2 regions of the Paraburkholderia sp. 35.1 genome follow, and region 1 is predicted to be linked to the other one. Evidence: riboswitches for the same ligand, from Rfam matches in the RefSeq annotation. Region 1 holds a riboswitch; the other holds the start of a gene.
The links. Region 1 has a riboswitch for thiamine pyrophosphate ahead of thiC (phosphomethylpyrimidine synthase ThiC). Riboswitches for the same ligand answer to the same signal wherever they lie in the genome.
Positions count from the first base shown of each region.

Region 2: linked by a shared signal. The riboswitch ahead of OKW27_RS27435 (FAD-dependent oxidoreductase) and the one ahead of thiC (phosphomethylpyrimidine synthase ThiC) in region 1 are both predicted to bind thiamine pyrophosphate.

Region 1 is NZ_JBNDMJ010000003.1:564,311-576,057, reverse strand. Features, by position in the region: gene OKW27_RS22670 (DMT family transporter) at 168-1,094, opposite strand; gene OKW27_RS22665 (L-lactate permease) at 1,385-2,983, opposite strand; gene OKW27_RS22660 (hypothetical protein) at 3,279-3,752, opposite strand; gene OKW27_RS22655 (glycine zipper 2TM domain-containing protein) at 3,986-4,210, opposite strand; gene ltrA (group II intron reverse transcriptase/maturase) at 4,375-5,742, opposite strand; gene thiC (phosphomethylpyrimidine synthase ThiC) at 6,224-8,155, opposite strand; TPP riboswitch at 8,244-8,361, opposite strand; gene OKW27_RS22640 (GreA/GreB family elongation factor) at 8,503-8,907, opposite strand; gene OKW27_RS22635 (hypothetical protein) at 9,499-9,957, shown strand; gene OKW27_RS22630 (DUF1223 domain-containing protein) at 10,069-10,932, shown strand; gene OKW27_RS22625 (cytochrome b/b6 domain-containing protein) at 10,981-11,625, shown strand; gene OKW27_RS22620 (molybdopterin-dependent oxidoreductase) at 11,696-11,747, shown strand, end outside.
Region 2 is NZ_JBNDMJ010000003.1:1,581,650-1,593,396, reverse strand. Features, by position in the region: gene OKW27_RS27480 (hypothetical protein) at 178-369, shown strand; gene OKW27_RS27475 (DUF6726 family protein) at 385-582, shown strand; gene OKW27_RS27470 (hypothetical protein) at 586-1,299, shown strand; gene OKW27_RS27465 (flagellar basal body L-ring protein FlgH) at 1,411-2,082, shown strand; gene OKW27_RS27460 (response regulator) at 2,177-2,920, opposite strand; gene OKW27_RS27455 (hypothetical protein) at 3,022-3,648, opposite strand; gene OKW27_RS27450 (hypothetical protein) at 3,713-4,186, opposite strand; gene OKW27_RS27445 (SDR family NAD(P)-dependent oxidoreductase) at 4,392-5,195, opposite strand; gene OKW27_RS27440 (ABC transporter ATP-binding protein/permease) at 5,192-6,943, opposite strand; TPP riboswitch at 7,374-7,497, shown strand; gene OKW27_RS27435 (FAD-dependent oxidoreductase) at 7,719-8,855, shown strand; gene thiS (sulfur carrier protein ThiS) at 8,915-9,112, shown strand; gene OKW27_RS27425 (thiazole synthase) at 9,220-10,035, shown strand; gene thiE (thiamine phosphate synthase) at 10,032-11,135, shown strand; gene OKW27_RS27415 (ABC transporter ATP-binding protein) at 11,227-11,747, shown strand, end outside.

The DNA of each region.
Region 1 (11,747 bases):
CGAGAGCCTCGCGGCCGACGCCGCCGGTTCGACGAAACCGCCCGGAGAAATCCGGGCGGTTTTTTTTGACTATGCATTTGACGCGCGAAGGGCCCGCGCGTGAGCCGATGTAACGTGACCAGACGGCAAGCCGCGACCCGGCGCGGTTGCCGATTGACTGCGTGCGCTCAGGTATCCGCGCGCCGCGTCCCCATCCACGGCAAGCGCTTGACTACGCCGGTCGCCAACGCGGTGCCGACCAGAATCACCGCGCACCCTTCGAGCATGCCGGGCGACACCGTCTCGCCGAGAAACAACGCGCCCCACAGAATGCCGAAGATCGGAATCACGAAGGTCACGGTGATCGCGCGCGTCGGCCCGGCGACCGCGATCAGATGGAAGAAAAGCATGTACGCGATGCCGGTACAGGCGACGCCGAGCGCGATCACCGCGCCCCACGCGCGCACCGAGATCGGCGCGGCGGGCCAGTAGATGACCGCGAGCGGCAGCAGCACGATCGTCGCTCCGATCATCGTGCCGGTCGCGACGGTTAGCGCGTCGACGCCAGTCAGGTGACGCTTCGTGTAGTTGGCGGCGATGCCGTAGAGCAGCGTGGCGCCGAGCGCGGCGCCGGCCGCGAGCGCGACGCTCAGCGGCGAGGCGGCCGAGCCGGCAGGCGCCGCGATCTGATCCCACACGAGCATCAGCACGCCGAGAAAGCCGACCACGAGACCGAGCGTGCGCAGTGCGCTGAGCCGGTCGCGCAGCCACAGGAAGCCGACCAGCGCGCCCCACAGCGGCGCGCACGCATTGATCACCGACGTGACGCCCGCCGACAGTGTCAGCTCGGCATACGCGAACAGGCAGAATGGTGCCGCCGAATTGACGATACCGACCACGAGCAGCGGCACTGCGTGCGTGCGCAACACGGTGGCGGACTGTTGCAGCGGCCGTCGCGCGATCAGCACGATCGCGAGAAAGAGGGCGCCGATGCCGACGCGCAGCGCCATCAGCGGCGCGACGCCGAAGTCGGTCACGCCGACGCGGATGAACAGGAACGATGCGCCCCACAGGGCAGCGAGGATCAGCAGTTGCAGCAGGTTTCTGGTTTTCATTGGAATGGCGCCGCGCGCAGTTGAGTCGGGACGCCAGCTCATCGTAACAGTGCGATCGCGCGAATCGTTTCAGTACAGGATGAAACGGCAAGATCCGGGAGACAGCCGCGTCCGATGAGGTCGATGGTAAGCGCTGCGAGGGCGCGCGCCAAACGAGCAATTCTCGCCGATATGTGAGAAAAATTGCATCGGCGGAACGGCAGTGGGGATGGGATCGGAAATGGCGCCCGCGATGCGTGGGCGGCCGTCCGAAAAGAGGTGAATTGCATTGCGCCGTTACTGGCGCGACCTCAATGCGGAATCATCCATGGCAGGACGTTCTGCTGCGCCCAGACGAGCACACCAAGCAGCACCGTCAGCAGAATCGAATGTTTGAAGGTCTTGGCGAACACGACGCCTTCCTTGCCCTTCAACTCGGTGGTCGCGACGCCGGTCGCGATGTTCTGCGGCGAGATCATCTTGCCCATCACGCCGCCCGACGAGTTGGTCGCCGCCATCAGCACCGGATTCAGATTGAGCTGTTTGGCCGCGACCACCTGCAGATTGCCGAACAGCGCATTGCCCGACGTATCGCTGCCCGACAGGAACACCGCCACCCAGCCGAGGAACGCCGACACGAGCGGAAACAGCGGCCCGACCGACGCAACGCCGAGACCGAGCGTGTAGGTGAGTCCCGAGTAGTTCATCAGGTAAGCGAGGCCGACGATCGTTGCCACGGTCAGGATCGCGATGCGCGTTTGCACCCACGTATCGGAGATCGCCTTGCCGAACTCGGCGGGCGAGAGCCGTACGACGAACGCCGTGATGAGCGCGGCGACGAGGATCGCGGTACCGGTCGCGAGCGGCTGGAAGTCCCAGATCGCGCCGTACGGCGTGTTGTAGAGCGTGATGAACACGGCCTTGTCGAGACCGGGCCACGACACCTTGATGTCGCCGATCGTGAACATCCTCGCGATCGTCCAGATGATCACGACGACCGACACGATGATCCACGGATACCAGCCCTGTGCGCCGCCGATCTTGCCGCGCACCTCGCTGATGCGATCGACGTTGACCGCGAATTTCGGATCGCCGGCGGGCTTCCAGACGCGTAGGAACGCAACGGTGAGGATCAGCGAAACCAGCGACGACAGCACGTCGGTCAGGCTGTAGTTGATGAAGTTCGAGACGACGAACTGGGTCAGCGCGAAGCTCAGGCCCGAGACCAGCAGCACCGGCCAGATCCGCAGCATGTTGCGAAAGCCCGCGTACACGGCGATCACATAGAAGGGCAGCAGGACCGCGAAGAAAGGCAATTGCCGCCCGACCATCTTGCCGAGCACATCGGACGGCAGATGCGTGACCGCGCCGAGCACCGTGATCGGCACGCCGAGCGCGCCGAACGCGACCGGCGCGGTGTTGAAGATCAGCGTGAAGGTCAGCGCTTCGAGCGTCGGAAAGCCGAGCATGATCAGCAGCGAGCTCGTGATCGCGACCGGCGTGCCGAAACCCGAAATGCCCTCGAGCAGCGCGCCGAACGAAAAGCCGACCACGACGAGCACGGTGCGCCGGTCGTTCGGCAGATTGTCGATCATCCACAGGCGGAAGGCCTCGAAGCGTCCCGAGCGCTGCGCGATGTTGTACAGCAGGATCGCAGTGAACACGATCCACATCACTGGCCAGATCGCGAACACGACGCCAGCCGCGACCGAGTTGAACGCGAGCCCGACCGGAAACTGCCAGACGAAAATCGCCACGATCAAACCGATGATCAGTCCCGCGAGCGACGCTTGCCACGCGGGCCTGCGCGCCCAGCCGAGCAGCGCGAGCACGGCGATGATCGGCAGCGCGGCGACGATGAACGACGGAAAAAGCGAATTGCCAACCGGAGTGAGTAGTTGATGAAACATCAAGTCTCCTTCGTTGTTGTGTAATTCGACGCGGGGGATTGCGCATGACGGCGCGTCGCTCTGATTCGGCGGACGCTCGCAAGTGGCCTCGACAAAGCGGCGTCGCCCGATTTAAGCGGGTGCTGCATGAAACCTTCCAAGGATAGAGCGCCTTACCGGCGCGTCAAGCCGGGAAAGTACGAGCGGGGTATGTGCGGTGGAGGGCGATACGCGCGGAAAAACGACTCATGAAGAAGCGCGCGCGCCGGCAGTTGAAGTGCCGGCGCGCGCACGCTCCGCGACGAAAGAGGACAGGTCAATGCGAGTGGCCGCCCCCATGACCGCCCCAATGGCCGCCCCAATAACCGCCAATGCCGATCGCAATCGACGGTCCGTAGTAGGCGGGGTAGCCGTAATAAGCGGGATAAGGCGGCGGCGGATAGTAGGCGGGATAAACCGGCGGCGCCGCATACACGGGCGCGGGGACCGCATAACCGGGCGGCATGTCTTGCGGTGCGACCTGCATTTGCGCCTGGGCTTGAGGCGGCTGCTGTTGATCGGTCGCCGGCGCGGTTTGGTCGGCTGTGGTCGCGGGCGCGGTCGAATAGTACGACGGGTAATAGCCGGCGGGATAGTAGCCGGCGGGGTAATAGCAGCCTGCAAAAAAGAGACTCGAGGCGAGCACGCAAATCGCGGTGGCGGGCCGCGCGAATCTCGCGGGAAAACTGGACGAATCGCGTGGCGTCGAGAGGCGCACCACGCAAAGATGGGTGACGACGCGGGACTTCATGGCGCGCTCCTCGATGAACCGATGCCGCCTTGCGCGACGTCGTTACGAGGAGCTTACGCTCTTGCCGCGGCAGCGCTGTGGCAAAACTGCAACCGCATATTTCAGCCTATTTCCACGCGCGTTGTCGGGACGAGGGCGCACGGCATCCGCCGCCCTTGGCAGTCCGGATCGTGGTTCGAAAAAATCGTTTGCTGTCCTGTATGAATCGTTAGACGCATCATCGGATGCAACGCTCACTTGCCGACCTGGTTACCGATGACACCGCCTACCGCCGCGCCGCCCAACGTCGACAAGCCGTTGCCGCCGATTGCCGCGCCAGCGGCGCCGCCGACACCCGCGCCGATCGCGGTATCGCGTGTGCGTGGGGACATGTCGCCGCATGCCGCGAGACCCGCGACAAGTGAAAGGGCGGCTGCGACCGTACCAAGACGAGTACCGAGATGACGGATCGATTTCATGATGCTGACTCCGCTCGTTGTTGGAAACAGATGTTTCCCTCTCTCAGCACGCAACGTGCCTGCTCGATGCGGTGGATCGGGATAGGGGCAGGCCTCGCGGCCCGGCCCCTCCCACACCACCGTGCGTACGGGTCCGTACACGGCGGTTCGGATCGGTTAATCGACTATGGCCTTAGTGATGGAAGCCCCAGCGAGCGAAGGTAATGGTTTGACAGGGCGATGCCCAGCGCGGGACTGCAACTCAGCCGCCACGCATCGTGTGGCGAACCGACCGTCTGGGCAGCAAGGTTTCGGCTGACGCCGCGTACTGTCAGCTCCCGGAATCTTGTGCGGCCCCGTTTCCACTGCTTCCAGAAGAAGCAGCGGATGCGGCGGCGTATCCATTCATCCAGGCGTTGCAGAACGCTGGGCGTTTCGCAGAAACCGAAGTAGCCCCGCCACCCTGCCAGATAACGTTTCAGCGCGCCGATCATCTGGTCGACGCTGACCCCGCGCGTGCGTTGAGTCAATTCCCGGATGCGCTCCTTGAGGCGGGACAGCGCCTTGGGCGCAATACGCCGTTTGACCTTGTCCCGATCCGAGAAGGTGAACCCCAGAAACTTCCGCGTGTGTGGCCGTGCGACCGCGCTCTTGGTCTCGTTGACCGTCAGCTTCAGCCTGCCGGCGAGGAAGGCCTTCAGCCCCGCCATCACACGCTGGCCCGCGCGTTCGCTGCGTACGTAGACGTTACAGTCGTCAGCGTACCTCGCGAAATGCAGCCCGCGTCGCTCAAGCTCCCGGTCAAGATCGTCGAGCATCAGATTGGATAATAGCGGGGACAGGGGACCACCCTGGGGTGTGCCCTCGTCCGTCGCACCAACCAGCCCGTGCTCCATCACACCCGCCGTCAGGAAGGAGCGGACCAGCTTCAGCATTCGCTTGTCGCTGACTCGCTTTGCCACCCGACTCATCAGGATGTCGTGGCTCACGCGATCGAAGAATTTCTCCAGATCCAGATCTACAACCCATCGGTACCCCGACTGGATGTAGCTTTGCGCCTGCGCCACGGCCTGATGTGCCGAGCGGCCCGGACGGAAGCCGTAGCTGGACTCCGAGAACGTCGGGTCCCACTGCCTTTGCAACACCTGCAAGACCGCCTGCTGGACGAATCGATCAAGCGCAGAGGGGATGCCGAGCTTGCGCACGCCACCACCATCCGGCTTGGGTATCTCGACCCGTCTCACAGGTTGAGGCTTGTATGTGCCGTTCAGCAGCGTGGCCCGTATCGACGGCCAATGCTCCCGCAGGTACGCCGGTAATGCCTGAACGGTCATCCCGTCCACGCCCGGTGCGCCCTTGTTCGCTTTCACACGCTTCAACGCCTGCTTCAGGTTCCCCCTTTCGCAGACTTCTTCCATCAGTCGGTCATATGCCGACGGGCTTTCAGACTCGGGGTTCGCCGCCATAGGTTCAGCCCCTCCACCAGCAGCCATCGGGGCTTCACCCCTGCTTCCGCTGTCGAGGACGCGATGCGTTTTCTGCTGCTCTCCCATGTCGAGTTCTCCGGCTTACTCGCCGCTCCTTTCCGTTCGGGCCTTCAGGCGTCGCCGCCCTAATATGCCCTCTGCTGACTCCTGCACGGTGGTCAACGGCCCTTGCGAGCCGCTCAGTCCTGATTCCAGGACGCCATGCAGGCCTCCCGAGGTAAGCGCAACCGCCTTCACCACACACCTGCCAGATCTACCACCCCAGCCCTTGATGGCTATGGACTTCGCAATCAATTGCTTGCTCGTCCGGCTAGGTAGGCCTCGCATCTGGTTTCTGTTCGTCAGGTCATGGCTTTGCTACACGCTTCCTTCAGACCCCGCCTCACGACGACGCCCTTGCGTTTCGCTAGTCCTTCACCACCATCAGGTTGGACAGGGGACTCACACCCCCAAGCTGTTGCGCATGCTCGGCGCACAATAAAAAAAGCCCGCCATGCCGGCGGGCTTCGATACTGCAGTGCTGGTTCGCGCAAATCGCGCAACCCGCTCATTGCCGCTGATAAATCTCCGCGCCTTGCTTCATGAACTCGATCGACTTTACTTCCATGCCTTTCTTCAGCGCTTCGTCGTCGGTGACGCCTTGTTGCGCGGCGAACTCGCGTACGTCCTGGGTGATCTTCATCGAGCAGAAGTGCGGGCCGCACATCGAGCAGAAATGCGCGACCTTGGCCGAATCCTTCGGCAGCGTTTCGTCGTGGAATTCGCGCGCCTTGTCCGGGTCGAGACCGAGATTGAACTGGTCTTCCCAGCGGAATTCGAAGCGCGCCTTCGACAGCGCGTTGTCGCGCACCTGCGCACCCGGATGACCCTTCGCGAGATCGGCGGCATGCGCGGCGAGCTTGTACGTGATGATGCCGGTCTTCACGTCGTCCTTGTTCGGCAGACCGAGGTGTTCCTTCGGCGTCACGTAGCACAGCATCGCGGTGCCGAACCAGCCGATCATCGCGGCGCCAATGCCCGACGTGATGTGGTCGTAGCCCGGCGCGATGTCGGTGGTCAGCGGCCCGAGCGTGTAGAACGGCGCCTCGTCGCACCAGTCGAGCTGCAGGTCCATGTTTTCCTTGATCAGCTGCATCGGCACATGGCCCGGACCTTCGATCATCACCTGCACGTCGTGCTTCCACGCGATCTGCGTGAGTTCGCCAAGCGTCTTCAGCTCGCCCAGTTGCGCTTCGTCGTTCGCGTCGTAGATCGAGCCGGGACGCAGGCCGTCGCCGAGCGAGAAGGCCACGTCGTAGGCCTTCATGATTTCGCAGATCTCTTCGAAATGCTCGTACAGGAAGCTTTCCTTGTGATGCGCGAGACACCACTTCGCCATGATCGAGCCGCCGCGCGACACGATGCCGGTCATCCGGTTCGCCGTGAGCGGCACATATTGCAGACGCACGCCCGCGTGGATCGTGAAGTAGTCGACGCCTTGCTCGGCCTGCTCGATCAGCGTGTCGCGGAAGATTTCCCAGGTGAGGTCTTCAGCCTTGCCGTTGACCTTTTCGAGCGCCTGATAGATCGGCACCGTGCCGATCGGCACCGGGCTGTTGCGGATGATCCATTCGCGCGTTTCATGAATGTGCTTGCCGGTCGACAGATCCATCACCGTGTCGCCGCCCCAGCGGATCGCCCACGTCATCTTGTCGACTTCCTCGCCGATCGACGATGTCACCGCCGAGTTGCCGATGTTCGCATTGACCTTCACGAGGAAGTTGCGGCCAATGATCATCGGCTCGCTTTCCGGGTGATTGATGTTGTTCGGGATGATCGCCCGGCCGCGCGCGATTTCCTCGCGCACGAATTCCGCGGTGATTTCGGTGAGGCCGTTCGGACCGAACGCGCTCGCGCCGAATGCCTGGCCGGGGTGCTGACGGCCCATCATCGCGGCGAGCTTAGCGCCGTTCGGGCCGCTCGTCTTCAGGGTCTCGAGGTACTCGGCACGGCGCTGGTTTTCGCGAATCGCGATGTATTCCATTTCCGGCGTAATGATGCCTTGCTTCGCGTAGTGCATCTGCGTCACGTTCCTGCCGGCGATCGCGCGGCGCGGCGTGCGATGCAGTCCCGGAAAGCGCAGCTGCGCGGTGGCCGGATCGGCGGCGCGCTCGCGGCTGAAGCTGCTCGACAGACCGGTCAGCGGCTCGGTGTCGCCGCGCTCCTCGATCCACGCCTCGCGCAGTGCGGGCAGACCCGCGCGGATGTCGATCTCCGCGTCCGGGTCGGAGTAGGGGCCCGACGTGTCGTACACGTAGATCGGCGGATTCTTTTCGCCGCCGAAGCTGTCGGGCGTGTCGGCCTGCGAGATTTCGCGCATCGGCACGCGGATGTCGGGGCGCGAGCCGGTCACGTAGACCTTGCGCGAATTCGGCAACGGCGCGACGGCGGCCTCGTCCACGTGGGCTTCGGCGGAAATAAACTTCGGGTTGGCGTTCATGTAAGTCTCCGTACAAAGTGGGGCGGCTAAGCAGGAGACCGAGATGGAAGTAGTCGGAAATCGCGGAGAGGTGAGGCACTTGGGGCTGGAGCGAAATCCGTACGCTTCCCTGCGCTGGCATTATCCAGATCAGGTTCAAAGGGTATTTCTCACCCACGCAACACGGACCTCCAGCTCCGCGCTACGCAGGACCCCCGCGTTAGCAGCGCACACGATACACCGCCCGCCCGCGGTTTGGCAACCTGTCTGAATGACTCAAAAAACTGGTCCGGATGAAACCAGACATCTCCTATGCTTGATTCGAGACCGCATCAGACAGGGCAACTTACAGCGAGGGAACGGCCGCCTTACAGTGAAAAATCGTCGGCGGCTTCAGGCTGATACAGGATTTTGTCGAGCTTGAGCACTTTCTGATCGCCGCTGGGTGGCGTGAAGCGGACGCTCTCGCCGCGGCGCGCGCCGAGCAGCGCGAGGCCAGCCGGCGAGAACACGTTCAGGCGCCCTTGCGCGAAATCGGCGTTGGGCGGATAGACGACGGTCCACGTCATCTGTTCGCCGCTCGCCGTGTCGATCAGCGTCGCTTGCGAGTTCATCGTGACGACGTCGGCGGGGATGTCGTGCGAGTCGACGATCACCGCGCGTTCGAGCACATCGTCGAGCATGTGCTGCAACTTGGCGTCGGTGGCCGCGTATTTTTCTAGGCGGGTCACGTCGAGTTCGGTCAGGTAGCAGGTTTTGATCTTCTTCATCATCAGGACTCCGGATAAGGCGGTCATGGATGGCCGCGTGCAACGACCCATGGGGTGTTCGGCGGATGAGTGGACGAATGGGAGAGCCCGGTGCCCGGCGACGCGGCCCTGGGTATTGGCGGGCTGCGTCAGCGAGGGCGCCGGGCGGCGTGAAGCGGGACCGTTCGGGACGTCTCGCCGGGGCCGTGCGACGCGACGTCCGCGCGCGCGCACTCGCCTGCGCGGCATGGCCGCAAGCGGGCGAGAGCACGGAAAGTCGGACGACGCAGAGAAGTCACGGGCAAAACGACCAGGTATTGGGGAAAAGCGATCGAGAGGTGCCGGGCGACAAAGCGTGAGGCCGCGCGGCAGCAGCGAGACGAAAGTTTGATGTTAGCACGCTGTCTCACGCAGCTCCGTTTGCGACGTCGCGCCCGTCGATTGACCGTTTTTGTGCGGTGCGAGAAGAAAGCGGTGTGGTCCGCATTGCGTTCAAGCCAGTCAGAGGATTGCCGTTAAACAAAGTGCAGCGAAGGCCGCACTCCGGCGAAGCGATTCGCGGGATGGCGCGTGAAGGGCGCGAGGCGACTCGCGCCGATTGACAAAGAGGTGCACATGAAAGCGGAAAGCAGGCGGTGGCGAACGTTCGGTCGCACAGTCGCGGGGGTGGCATTGCTTGCCGCGCCGCTGGCGGCGCCGGCGGCATCGACGGTGACGGGCGGCGTGATCCGGTTCGTGGGGATGATCGTTGCACCGCCGATGCAGATCAGCGTGGATACGGCGCCCATTGGCGTCGCCGTCGGTAGCGCGAGCGTGGCGGGTCAGCGCTTTTCGCGCACGGTGACGTTCAGCGCGCCGCCGGGCGTCGTCAGCGGGGCCGATGTCGCGCTCGAAGTGAACGGCGGCACGCAGTCGCGCGATCTGGTGGCGGCGCGGTTCGTCGATGGCACCGGGCGCGTCGCGACGGCCCGCGACGGCCACTACGCGGTCGATCGCGCGGGCGGCGTGCTGTCGCTGAACGCGAAGCGCACCGATATGGACACGCGCGTGACGGTGGTGGTCAGTTACGACTGAGTCGCGGGCGAGCTTTGGCTGGCTCATCCCGCGCCGGAAAAAAATTAAAAGAGGCTTGTCATAACCGGCCGCGCGGCTCGACAAACGTGCAGATTACGATCGGAGCACGTCATGTCGACCGCGCACAATCGCTCGATACTTCAGCGCTTTACGACTTTTTCGACGCCCGCCGTCGGCCTTGCGCTTTTTCTGCTGAGCGGTTCTGGCATCAGTGCGGCCGACGCGGCCGGGCACCTATGCGCCACGCACAGCCCCGCGCACCGCGTCGCGCTCGTCGAGCTATACAGCAGCGAGGGCTGCGATAGCTGCCCGCCCGCCGACCGCTGGCTCAGTCAATGGAAAAGCGACGGTGCCGCGCACGGCATCGTGCCGCTCGCGCTGCACGTCGACTACTGGAACAGCCTCGGCTGGACCGACCGCTTTTCCCAGCATCGCTTCACGGAACGTCAGCAGACGCTGACGCGTCTCGCGGGCGCGCACACGCTCTATACGCCGGAAGTGTTCGTCGCGGGCCGCGAGCTGCGCGACTGGTCGCAACGCGACAGTTTCGAGCGCCGCATCGACGCGCTCGTCGCCGAACCCGCCCAGGCGAGCGTAGCACTTGCGCTGCGCCCGCGTGCGCCCGGCGCGTTCGATGTCGATGCGCAGTTCAGCACGACGGCAGCCGCCGCCACGGGTGCGTTGAGCGCCTATCTCGCGATCTATGAGAACGCGCTGACGACGCAGGTCGGCGCGGGCGAAAACCGCGGCGCGACGCTGCATCACGAGCGCGTCGTGCGCGCCTGGTTCGGGCCCGTGCCGCTCGTCTCCGGTCACGCGCGGATTCATCAGGACATCGATGTACACGCTGCGAGCGTCGATGCGCAAGCCGATCCGAGCGCCAACGCCGCCGGCCGCTTCGGCGTGGTCGCGTTCGTCGAAAGCGACGCGAGCGGCGACGTGCTGCAAGCGACCGACCTTCCCGCGTGCCGTTGATCGACCTCGCGCGCGCCGCATTCACTACCGCTGCTCGAGGAGAGCCCCATGTCCACACCCCACGCCTTGCGCCCCAGCGCACCCACCGCGCCCACCGCGCCGAAGCGCGGCGCCATTCATCCGCTGTGGCTGCGCATCACGCATTGGCTGAACGCGCTCGCCGCGATCGTGATGATGCTGTCGGGCTGGCGCATCTACGACGCGTCGCCGATCTTCCCGGCGTTCAGCTTCCCGACCGCAATCACGCTGGGCGGCTGGCTCGGCGGCGCGCTGCAATGGCACTTCGCGGCGATGTGGCTGCTGGTGTTCAACGGCCTCATGTATATCGCGCTGAATCTCGCGAGCGGGCGTTTCGTGCGCAAGTTCCTGCCGCTGACGCCGCGCGCGGTACTGCGCGATTTCGTCGCCGCGTTGCGCGGGAAGCTGTCGCATGGCGATCTGCGCGTCTACAACGCGGTGCAGAAATTCGCCTACCTGTTCGCGATCGCCGATCTGATCGTGCTCGTGCTATCGGGGCTCGCGATCTGGAAGTCGGTGCAGTTTCCGCTGCTGCGCGAACTGATGGGCGGCTATGACAACGCGCGCATCGTGCACTTCAGCGCGATGTCGCTGCTGGCCGCGTTTCTCGCCGTGCATCTGGCGATGGTCGCGCTCGTGCCGCGCTCGTTGCTCGCGATGTTGCGCGGACGTTGAGCCCGCGGCTGCCCACGCGCATGCTCACGCTCATGAAATCGCAACGCGAATTCCAAACGGATACCGAATCATGAACAAGCCGATAGAGAAACCAGCGGACCCATCCACGCAGCGTGTTAGCC
Region 2 (11,747 bases), 1.0 Mb from region 1:
ATCGTAACAACCGCGCGAAAGCGTGCTTTGCTTCGCCCATCGTCGGCACCCGCGCGGCGCGATGATTCGTTCCGCAGCAAGTCGCGCCGCATGCCGAACGAGGCCCGCTGCCTCGGACGACGGCGCGCGGCGTTCAACCGACACCGGTGCGCAATGCGCACCTTCGCGAGGTCCATCATGACGGTCCACAATACGCTCAGTTCCACGCCTTTCTCCTCGCTGGCGCATAAGCCGGCCAGGGAGAAGTCCGCCAGTTCAAGCTCCACGGGCGCAGCGGCGAAATCGCAGCAGAGCGCCGGGCTCGGGCAGCCTGCACTGCCTGCGCCGGGCACGGGGCTCATCGGCCATCTGGTCAACACGACTGCGTGAATCGGCGAGGTCCGCGTGCCGTTATCCAGAACTACTGAGCAGCGGCGGCGCGCCGTGGCGTGGCTCGTTGCCGGCGCGCTGCTGTTGCCGCTCGGCGGCTGCGGCGCCGCGGCGCTGCCGTGCCGGGTCACGGCGGCGACCCTGAAAGTGCTGCCGGTCGTCGGCCATGCGGCGGCGACGCCTTTCGACATGTGCGCTTCCGCGATCGATTGAATCATGACGCTCACCCGGATGGTTGGTGCACTGATGCTGCTCGGCGGCGTGCTGTCGTGCGCCGCGCATGCACAGCTCGTCGCGCGCAGTGCGAAGGCGGCCAGCGCGGCATCGAATAGCGTCGTCACCGACACGCGGCGGCGCTCGCCGGACGCGCCGTTTTCGTTTCGCGGCGTCGCGCTCGGCATCACGATCGACGAATTCCGCGCGGGCTCGACCGTGCGCGCGACGCCGGTCGGCAGCGTGCCGATCTGCGAGACGGACGTGCAGGCCGGAGCGCTCGGCATGCGGCTGAAGTCGCACGATAGCCTGAGCGTCGCGTGCCGCTGGGCGCATCGCGATGATGAACGCTGGGCGGTGTCGCAGGCCGTGGTCGATGGTGCGCCGGCGCTCGAACACGTGATGCGCTTCGCGCGCATCGACGGGCAGGGCGCGCTGCGTCTCTACGAGATGTCGTTCGTGATCGACGAGCTGACCGCGGAGGATCTGCGCGACGCGCTCGAGGATCGTTACGGGCCACCGCGTCTCGCGACCCGCAACGCGGCGGCGCCGGGCGCGATGCCGATGTACGTATGGGAGAACGCGGTGAGTTCGATCACGCTGTGCTTTCTGCCCGGCAGCCGCAACGGCACGCTCACGTATCTGCTGAAGGGCTCGGATGCGTGGATGAAAGCGGTCGTGCGGCAGTGGCAGGCGAGCGGCGCCGACGCGGGCTGACGTTTGCCAGGCAACCCTGGTTACCGGTGCGATCCCAACGCCGAAACCGGGCGGTGTCCGGATAGGCCGCCTCACTTCGACTCCTTTCATCCTTTCCGCCACGGAGCCAGCATGACCGCGCTACGTCTCACCCTCGTGCTCGGCGCCGCGAGCTGTCTCACGGCCTGTTCGAGCGCGCAGACCAGGTCGATCGTCGAAACGCCGATGGCGCCGCCGCTCGCGTCCGCACCGTTGAACGTCAACACGCAAGGCGCGATCTATCAGGCCGGCGCGCCGCTGCTGCTGTATGAGACGCCGCGCGCGCAGCACGTCGGCGACGTGCTGACGATCCGGCTGTCGGAATCGTATAGCGGCAACAACAGCGCGAGCGCGTCGGCGAACCGCACGAGCAGCATCACCGCGACTGCCGCGGATCAATCGACGAATGCCGCCGCGCGACTCGCCAAACTGTTCAACATCGGCTCTGCCGGCACCGACTACAAAGGGCAGGGCAATCTGAGCGACATCAGCGACATGACGGGCACGCTAGCCGTGACCGTGATCGGCACGGTGTCGGGCGGCAATCTCGTCGTGTCAGGCGAGAAGGTGATCGCGATGAGCGGGACCCGCGACCGTCTTCGACTCTCGGGCATCGTCAATCCCAAGGACATCGAAGCAGGCAATTACGTCGCGTCGAGCAAGGTCGCGAACGCGCGCATCGAGCAGGCGGGCCTCGGCATGGTCAACGATGCGACGACGATGGGCTGGCTGCAGAGGATGTTTCTGAGTGTGCTGACGTTTTGACCGTCAGCCGGGTCAGCGCGGTGCGCGCGACACCGCGCTGCGCGTTACGTGCGACGCGTGGGCCGCATCAACCGGCTTCGACCGTCAGGCGCCGCTAACCGAGCGGCGGCGCAAGCCCGCGTTCGGCCGCGCCGATCTCGCCGTCCGGCACGAACACGTAGCCGCGTCCCCACACCGTCTGCACGTAGCGCGGTTCCGACGGGTCCACTTCGATCAATCGACGCAAGCGCCAGATCGATACGTCGAGACTGCGGTTGCGATGCGCTTCGCTATTGCCGTGCAGTTTTTCGAGCAGCTGCGCACGCGTGAGCACGGTCATCGCGTGCGTGACGAACACCTTCAGCATCGCGAATTCGCTCGAACGCAGCGTGATGCGTTCGCCGTCGCGACGCAGTTCGCGCGCGGGGAAGTTCACTTCGAAGCGGCCGAAATGATAGGGCGCGCGCTGTTCGGGCGCGCCCGGCGCGATCGAGCCGCGACGCCGCAGCACGGTGCGAATCCGCGCGACGAGCTCGCTCGGTTCGAAAGGCTTGCCGAGATAATCGTCGGCGCCGAGTTCGAGGCCGATCACGCGATCGATCGGATCGGCGCGCGCGGTCAGCAGGATCACGGGAATGTCGTCGCCGGCGACACGCAAAGCGCGCAGCGCGCTGATGCCGTCGAGCTCCGGCATCATGATGTCGAGCACGACGAGCGCGGGACGCTCCTGCTGCAATCTGCGCTGCAACGCCAAGCCATTTTCCAGCATGGCGACCTTGAAGCCGCGGCCGTGCAGATATTCGCCGACGAGCTCGCGTACGACGGGATCGTCATCGACGATCAGGATGGTCTGGTTCATTCAGGTCATCTTAGTGATGCGCACGGGCCGCGCAAAGCGTATACCGCTTTCCAATCCTTTCCCGTGTAAGGCGCTGCAAGCGAAAGCAAAGCCGCGAGCACTCAGTGGGGCGGCGGGAAAGCCCGCGAGGTTTGCAGGGTCTGCTGTTGCCGCGCTTGACGCGGGAAATCGGTCCGATCGACCACCATCCGCTCGATCAGCCCGCCGAGCTTGACCGAGGCCGACGAAAAACGGTCGGTGTTCAGGCCGCCGGTCTGATAGCGCGCGGTGACCAGAATGCGGCCACTCTGGATCAGCGTCGAGCGGCGGCCATAGCCGATCGCGGCGTCGTAGACGAGCCGCGCTTCGCAGCCGGCCGGCGAGGTGCCCGGATTGTAGACGTCCGAACGAATACCGCGCCGCTCGAGCGCGAGCTGCAGCGCCGGCACGAAATCGCCGACCGACACCGTCGGGTTCACTTCGATGCAGAGGTGCTGCAAATCTGCGGGCCGGCCGTTGACGAAGGTCGGCGACGAGTAGTTCGACGCGATCGCGTAGCCGGCCTGGATGACGGAGCCGGTGGCGTCGGCGGCCTGGATCAGCGTCCAGGCGCAACCGTCGAGCGCGAGCGTCAGCGTCGCGGCGAAGGCGGCGAGGGCGCAACGACGCCGGCATATCAGCGAGGCGACCAGACACAGGCGCGAATGCCTGGTTGCCGCTGGCGCGCGCACGGTCGGCGACGAGGTCATGAGGCAGCGCCCGATCCCGGTCACAAAATGCGATGGAGCATCAAAAGCAGCGACGGCCGCGCGCTCAGCGCGTCACGCGCAGTCGCAGTTCGTTCTGACCTTGCACGCTCGCGGTGACGTTCACGCGACGGGCGTCGGTGGTCACGACGAAATGCTGGCGCACGGGTGTGTTGACGTCGTGCACGACGCGCGGAAAGCAGGCGGCGATGTCGGCGCCGAGTTCTTCGAGCGGATCGTTGATGACGCCGTCGGCTTGCCAGTGCGCACGCCAGTGGCAGTCGTACGCGTGCGGGCTGGCGCGGCAATCGTCGGGATGGGAGACGCCCGGCAGTTGCGCGGCGGTCTCGTTTGGCAGTCGCCGGAAATCGCTCGCATCGACGATGTGCGTGAGCGCCGCGCAGATATCGGCGGGTTGGTTCGGCCCGGTCGTTTGCGCGGCATCGACGGCGTTCGTGAGCAGCAGCGCCGCGCCGCAGGCGAGCGCGATGCGCGGGAGCAAAGACGGGAGCAAAGGTGAAACACGGCGAGCGAATGACATGGGCGAGGAGTCCGAAGAGCGGTTGCGATGAAAGACGTGACTGACATCAACGACGGCCGGCGCATGGCGCGGCCCGTACGACTATCGTCGCTGCTCGCAGGCATTTTCAAAGCGCGGAACAGCTTGCGCGCTCCGCAAATCCTTTCGAACTCTTCTCGTGTCTTTCCGGATGTTGCGCCCGGAGGTGCCGGCGCGCAGGCGAGGCTTAACCGAGCGTCAAGCCGCCATCGACGTGAATCACCTGGCCGGTGATGTGGCGTGCCGCGTCGGACAGCAGGAATGCGATCAGCGCGGCGACGTCGTCCGGTTCGGCGACGTGACCGAGCGGCGTGGCTTCGGCGGCGTGCGCCCACACGGCCGCGTTGTCGGCGCTTGGGCCGCGATCCTTGCGCGTGTAGCCCGGCGCCACGCAATTGACGGTCACGCCGAGCGGCGCGAGCTCCGCGGCCGCCGTTTTCGCAAGCGCTTCGAGTGCCGCTTTCGCGGCCGCCGTCGCGGCGAATGGCGCATCCGCGCGATAGCGATGCGCGACGAACGAACTCAAGGCGACCACGCGACCGCGCTTCGATGTTTCGAGCGCGGGCATCGCGCGCCGCACGAGCGCGGCGAAGGCGGCTGGCATCGCGGCGAAGGCGGCGCCGAAGGTGTCGGGATCGAGCGCGGCCAGCGTTTGGCGCTGCGCATGGCCGGCGTTCGCGACCAGTTGATCGAGTGCGCCGAAGCTCGCGAGCGTCTGATGGATCACGTGCTCCGCCGCGCCGCGCTCGGCGAGGTCGCCGAACACGGTCGCGCAGCGTGCGCCGCTTGCCGTGCAGTCGGCGGCAACCTGCACGAGCCGTCGACGGGAGGCGTCGTCTGCGCCGCGCGCGTGCAGCATCAACGACGTATGCGGCGCCGCGAGGCGCCGTGCGAGCGCCGCGCCGATGCCGGAACCGGCGCCGGTGATCAGCACGACGCGAGCGGCGGTGCCGTGCGCTTCGCTGACGTGAGCGCCGCTCGCGTCGCTCACGCCGCTACCGCTTCGACAGAACGCTCGACGTCGAGCGTTTCGTGATGGAACGCTGCGAGCGATTCGCGATGCGCGACGCTGACGATCGCAGCCTTCGGCAACCGCTCGGTGAACAGCCGATAGAGCCGCGCCTCGTTTTCCGCGTCGAGCGCGCTGGTCGCTTCGTCGAGGAACAGGTAGTCCGGCTTGTGCAGCAGCACGCGCGCGGCGGCGAAGCGCTGCTGTTCACCCGGCGACAGCACGCGAGTCCAGTGCGCCGTTTCCTGCAGACGGTCCGCGTATTCCGACAGATGGCAGGTGATGAGCGCGTCGCGGCATTCGTCGTCGTCATAGGTGTCCGCCGCCGACGGATACGCGAGCGCCGCCTTCAGCGTGCCGATCGGCATGTAGCTGACCTGCGGGATGAACATCATGCGCGCGTTGACCGGTGCGTCGATCGAGCCGTCGCCGAACGGCCACAGGCCCGCGAGCGCGCGCATCAGCGTGCTCTTGCCGGCGCCCGACGGACCGCGCACGAGCCAGCGCGAGCCCGGCCGGATCACGATATCGCGGATGCGCGACAGTGGGTTGCCATTGGGCAGCGCGAGCTGGAGGCTGTCGGTGGTAAGCGTGTTGCTGTCGACGAAATGCAGATTGATGCCGCCATGTTCCGTGGCCGGCGACACCGATTCCTTCAGACGCGGCGAATGCACGACGCGCTTGAATTCGCGCAACCGGTTCACGGTCGCGCGCCATTCGACGAGGCTCGTATAACTGTTGATGAACCACGAGAACGAATCGCTGACCGTGCCGAACGCGCTCGAAATCTGCATCAGCACGCCGAACGTGAACGCGCCCGCGAAGTAGCGCGGCGAGGCGACGACGATCGGGAAAATGATCGCGATCTGGCCGTAGAAGCTCAGCACGAAGGTGAGGCGCTTCGTGTACTTCATCACCTGCCACCAGTTGTCGCGGATGCGGCCGAACAGCGTGCGCGCGTTCGTCTTCTCGGTTTCCATGCCGTTGTAGAACGCGATCTGCTCGGCGTTCTCACGCAGCCGTATCAAGCCGAAACGGAAATCGGCCTCGACTTTCTGCGCCTGATAGTTGATCGACACGAGCGGATGGCCGACCTTCTGCGTGACGAGCGAGCCGCCCACCGCATACAGCGCCGCGGCCCACACCATATAGCCGGGGATCTGCAGCGGCATGCCGCCGAGCGAGATGCTCAACGCGCCCGCGAGCGACCACAGGATCGTGATGAACGACACGAGCGTGACGACGGTCGACAGCAGATCGAGCGTCAGCGACAGCGTGGTGGTCGCGAACGACTGCAGGTCGTCGCTGATCCGCTGGTCGGGGTTGTCGGTGAGACGGTCGCGCTCGATGCGGTAGAACGCGCTGTCGTCGAGCCACTCGTTCAGGTAGCGGGTGGTCAGCCACTGGCGCCAGCGGAAGCCGAGCATCTGGCGCAGATAGCGTCCATACACGGCGAGGATGATGAAACCGAACGCGAGTCCGGTAAAGATCATCAGCAGGTGCGGAAAGTCGTGGACGTTCTTCGCCTGCAGCGCGTTGTAAAAGTCCCTGCTCCAGCTATTCAGGCGCACGTTGATCCAGACGACGAGCAGGTTCATCACGATGATCGTGACGAGCAGCCCCCACGCGATGCCTCGTTCCTCGGAAACCCAGTAGGGCTTGATCAGGGTCCATGCGGAGACCTTTTCGTCGGGCGGCAGCGCGGGGCTGGCGGAAGTATGTGGTGTCATGAGCATCCTGATGAAGTGCTGACCCGAAGTGCCATTCCGGCGTACGGGTCCGATCTGGTTGACCCATGTCGGGCGATCCCGCGAACAGCAGGCGCCTTTGCGAGGGTGTGGCTGCCGCGGGTCTGCGATACCTGGCCGGTCATCGCGCCATCACGCTCGATGACGCGAGTCCGGACGGGCGCCCGATTCTGGCGTGACGCCCTTAAGCGAAAATTAATTTTCGGGGCCGGCATCCGCTGGGGTGCCGCCGCCACGCATGCGGCCACGAGTGCCGCGCGCGCCGCGTTTTTGCGGCACCGATCACGGCATTGTGCCAGAGCGCCGGGCCGCTTCGCACCGGCATCTCGATAGACGGTGCCAGATCAAAATTGGGGTGGCGACCGCGGAGCGCTGGTTTGCGGGCGCCGCGCCTTTTATGGTCTAATAACCTGCGACGAAACAGGGGTGCTTCGCCCACAGGCGGCATGACTTTCATGCCGGGGCGGCGAGGCTGAGAGAGACCCTTTGCACCCGATCCGGGTAATACCGGCGCGGGAAGTTTCCGGAAGCAACCGTCTTCCATTCCCCGCCGGGCGGCGAGCGCAGCTCACATGTGCACGTCGTGACCGGCCGGCTTCACCCGCCGGTTTCGTCCTGGGTACGTGCGTTTTTGGCCGTACGGAAAGGACTCGATGACCGCCTATTCTTCAGACATGCATTTTTCCCTTCGTCACGCCGCCTCGGGCGAGCCGTGCCGTTTTGGTTTTGCCCGCCGCAGTCGAACGGAGCGCGCGCGATGAACCGTCCCGCCCGACCCGATTTCGCCGTGCTCGGCGGCGGCCTGTGCGGCCGCCTGGTCGCGTGGCGCCTCGCTGGCGACGGGCATCGCGTGGCGCTCTACGAGCGCGGCGATGCCACCGGTTCGCAGGCTGCCGCGTGGGTCGCCGCCGCGATGCTCGCGCCGCTGGCAGAGGCCGCGAGCGCCGAGCTGCTGATCACGCGGCTTGGCGCGAGTTCGCTCGAAAGCTGGCCGCGCGTGCTTGCCGAACTGCCGGAGCCGGTGTTTTTCCAGCGCAACGGCACGCTCGTCGTCTGGCATCACGCGGATCGCACCGAGGCGCCGCTATTCGAGCGGCGCGTGCGTGCGAACGCGCCGGCCGAGTTGCTCGACGGCGGCTTCGTCGCGTTGGCAGGCGCGCAGCTCGGCGCCGCCGAACCCGCGTTGGCCGGCCGCTTCAGCCAAGGCTGGCTGCTGCCGCGAGAAGGCCAGCTCGACAACCGCCAGGTGCTGTCCGCGCTCGCGGCCGGGCTTGCCGAGCGCGGCGTCGACACGCACTGGAACACGCCGATCGACGACGCGTCGCTGCCCGATGCCGGCATCACCATCGATTGCCGCGGGCTCGGCGCGAAGCCGGTGCTGCCGACGCTGCGCGGCATCCGCGGCGAAGTTGCGCGCGTGCATGCGCCTCACCTGCAGCTGACGCGCCCGGTGCGGCTACTGCATCCGCGTTACCCGCTGTATATCGCGCCGAAGCAGAACGGCCTCTACGTGATCGGCGCGACCGAGGTGGAGGGCGAGGACATGTCGCCCGTCAGCGTGCGTTCGGCGCTCGAGTTGCTGAGCGCGGCGTTTTCGGTGCACCCGGGCTTCGGCGAGGCGCGCATTCTCGAGCTGAATTCGCAGTGCCGGCCGACCTTGCCCGATCATCGTCCCGCGCTGCTGTGGGACGGCGCGCGCACGCTGCGCGTGAACGGCCTGTACCGGCACGGCTACATGATCGCGCCCGAAGTCGCCGACGAAGCCGTGCGCTTCGCGAGCGCGCTGCTCGACGGCCGCGTCGGTGATGCCGACGCATTCGCCGGCTGGCGGCGCGACTCACGCTGGAGCGAGCTGTTCCAGCAGCATTTCGCGCGCGAGCCGGCCCGAGCGTAGCGGCCAACGTGCCGCGCGCGATGCCGCTTGCGCCATCGATTGAACCGTATTCGAACACCATGGACATTCATATCAATCAGAAGCCGTTGTCGCTGCCCGAGGGCGCGACCGTCGCCGATGCGCTCGCCGCCTTTGGCGCGCGTCCGCCGTTCGCGGTCGCGCTCAACGGCGATTTCGTCGCGCGTGCGCAGCATGCGGCGCGCGCGTTGCAAACGGGCGACCGGCTCGACGTCGTGCAGCCGGTCGCGGGCGGCTGAGCGCGACCGCGCCAGCCTGTCGCTTACCGAACGCAACAACCGTCGCCGAAAACCCATTGCCGCAACGCGGTCGGTTCTAGCCGCGAGGGCAAACCAGGATGATGCAAATGACTTCTCACGAGACCGCCGACGCGCTGACGCTATACGGTCAAACTTTTGCAAGCCGCGTGCTGCTCGGCACATCGCGCTATCCGTCGCTGCAATCGCTGTCCGATTCGATCGACGCCGCGCGCCCCGGCATGGTGACGGTCGCGCTGCGCCGTCAGATGAACGAGGGCCACGCCGAAGCCGGCTTCTTCGATCTGCTCAAGCGCCATGGCGTGCCGCTCTTGCCGAACACGGCGGGTTGCCTGAGCGTCGGTGAAGCGGTGACGACCGCGCACATGGCGCGCGAAATCTTCGAGACCGAGTGGATCAAGCTCGAACTGATCGGCGACGACTACACACTGCAGCCCGACCCGGTCGGCCTGATCGAAGCCGCCGCGCGGCTCGTCAAGGATGGCTTCAAGGTGCTGCCGTACTGCACCGAAGATCTGGTGATCGGCCGCCGTCTGCTCGACGCCGGCTGCGAGGCGCTGATGCCGTGGGGCGCGCCGATCGGCACCGGCAAGGGCGTGATCAATCCATACGGGCTGCGCGTGTTGCGCGAGCGGCTGCCGGACGTGCCGCTGATCGTCGACGCCGGGCTCGGCGTGCCGTCGCATGCGGCCCAGGTGATGGAGTGGGGCTTCGACGGCGTGCTGCTGAACACGGCCGTGTCGCAGGCGACGCACCCCGACGCGATGGCGCGCGCGTTCGCGCTGGGCGTCGAGGCGGGTCGGCAAGCGTATCTCGCGGGCCCGATGGCCGAGCGCGAGAGCGCGCACGCGAGCACGCCGGTGGTCGGCATGCCGTTCTGGCATCAGGATGGAGGTGCCGCATGACTCAGTCGTTGACGCTGAAGGACCGCGATCTGTTCTGGCCGACGGCCGACGAACTCATCGAAGCCGCCGAGCGCATCCGCGCACGTCTCGGCGACTGGCCGCCGACGCACGCGCCGTGGCGCATCTGCCTGATCGCACCCGACGAACCGAACGGTGGCGACCTGATCGTGACCGCCGACGCACAGCCGCACGGCGAGCAGATCGCGCGCTGGCTGACGCGGGGTGCGGGCGTGATCGTCGCCGCGGAGAACCGCGCGACGCTGCATCTGGGCGGCGAGAAGTACGGCCTCGAAGGACATCTGGCGGAAGACTGGATTCCCGCGCTTGCCGCGTTCCTCGACTGCGGTTTCGATCCGCACGACGCGCTGGTGCTCGCGCTCGCGTGGCGCGATGGCGACGAGACCCGCGCCGACGATGCTTTTCCGGCCGACCTCGCTCGCTTTCCGCGCCTTACCGACCTGCCGGCGGCACCCGCCAAGGCGTTCCCGCGCTGCCCGGCAAGGCTCGGCCTGTATCCGGTGTTGCCGACCGCGGACTGGGTCGAACGGGTGGTCGGCTTCGGCGTGAAGACGGTGCAGTTGCGCCGCAAGTCGGCCGAACCCGCCGACGAGCTGAAGCGCGAAATCGCGCGCTGCGTGGCGGCCGGCCGCGCGCACGACGCGCAGGTGTTCATCAACGATCACTGGCAGGCGGCGCTCGCGGCGGGCGCATACGGCGTGCACCTCGGCCAGGAAGACGTGCATACCGCGGATCTGTCCGCGCTGGCCGACACGGGCACCCGCCTGGGCCTGTCCACTCATGGCTTCTACGAGATGCTGAAGGCGCTGCATTTCCGGCCGAGCTACATTGCATTGGGCGCCGTGTTCCCGACCACGACCAAGGTCATGCCGACCGCGCCGCAGGGCTTGCGCCGCCTCGCACGCTATGTGCGGCTGCTCGACGGCGTGGTGCCGCTCGTCGCGATCGGCGGGATCGATCTGCAGGTGCTGCCGGACGTGCTCGCGACCGGCGTCGGCTGCGCGGCCGTGGTGCGCGCGGTGACGGAAGCGGCCGACCCGGCCGCCGCCGTGTCTGCACTGCAACACACGTTTACGCAATAATCGTCAGGCATAGTCAAGGAACGGGGCACCTCACGGCAGCTTTTGCACGATGGCCCTATAATTCGGCCTTCCCTGTAAAAGGATTGTCAGTGTGGTGCCTTCCTATCCCGAGACCTTACTCGAGCTGCGCGACGTCGACTTCGGTTACGGCGACCGGCTCGTCCTGTCGAATCTGAATCTGCGCTTTCGTCGCGGTCAGGTCGTCGCGGTCATGGGCGGCTCGGGTTGCGGCAAGACCACGGTGCTGCGGCTGATCGGCGGCCTCGTGCGCGCCCAGCGCGGCCAGGTGTTGTTCCATGGCGAGGACATCGGCGAGCAGACGCGCGAAGGCCTTTACGCGCTGCGCCGCAAGATGGGCATGCTGTTCCAGTTCGGCGCGCTGTTCACCGACATGTCGGTGTTCGAAAACGTCGCCTTCTCGCTACGCGAGCACACCGATCTCCCCGAAGAACTGCTGCGCGACCTCGTGCTGATGAAGCTCAACGCGGTCGGCCTGCGCGGCGCGCGCGACCTGCTGCCGTCCGAGATTTCCGGCGGCATGGCGCGGCGCGTGGCGCTCGCGCGCGCAATCGCGCTCGACCCCGAACTGATGATGTACGACGAGCCGTTCGC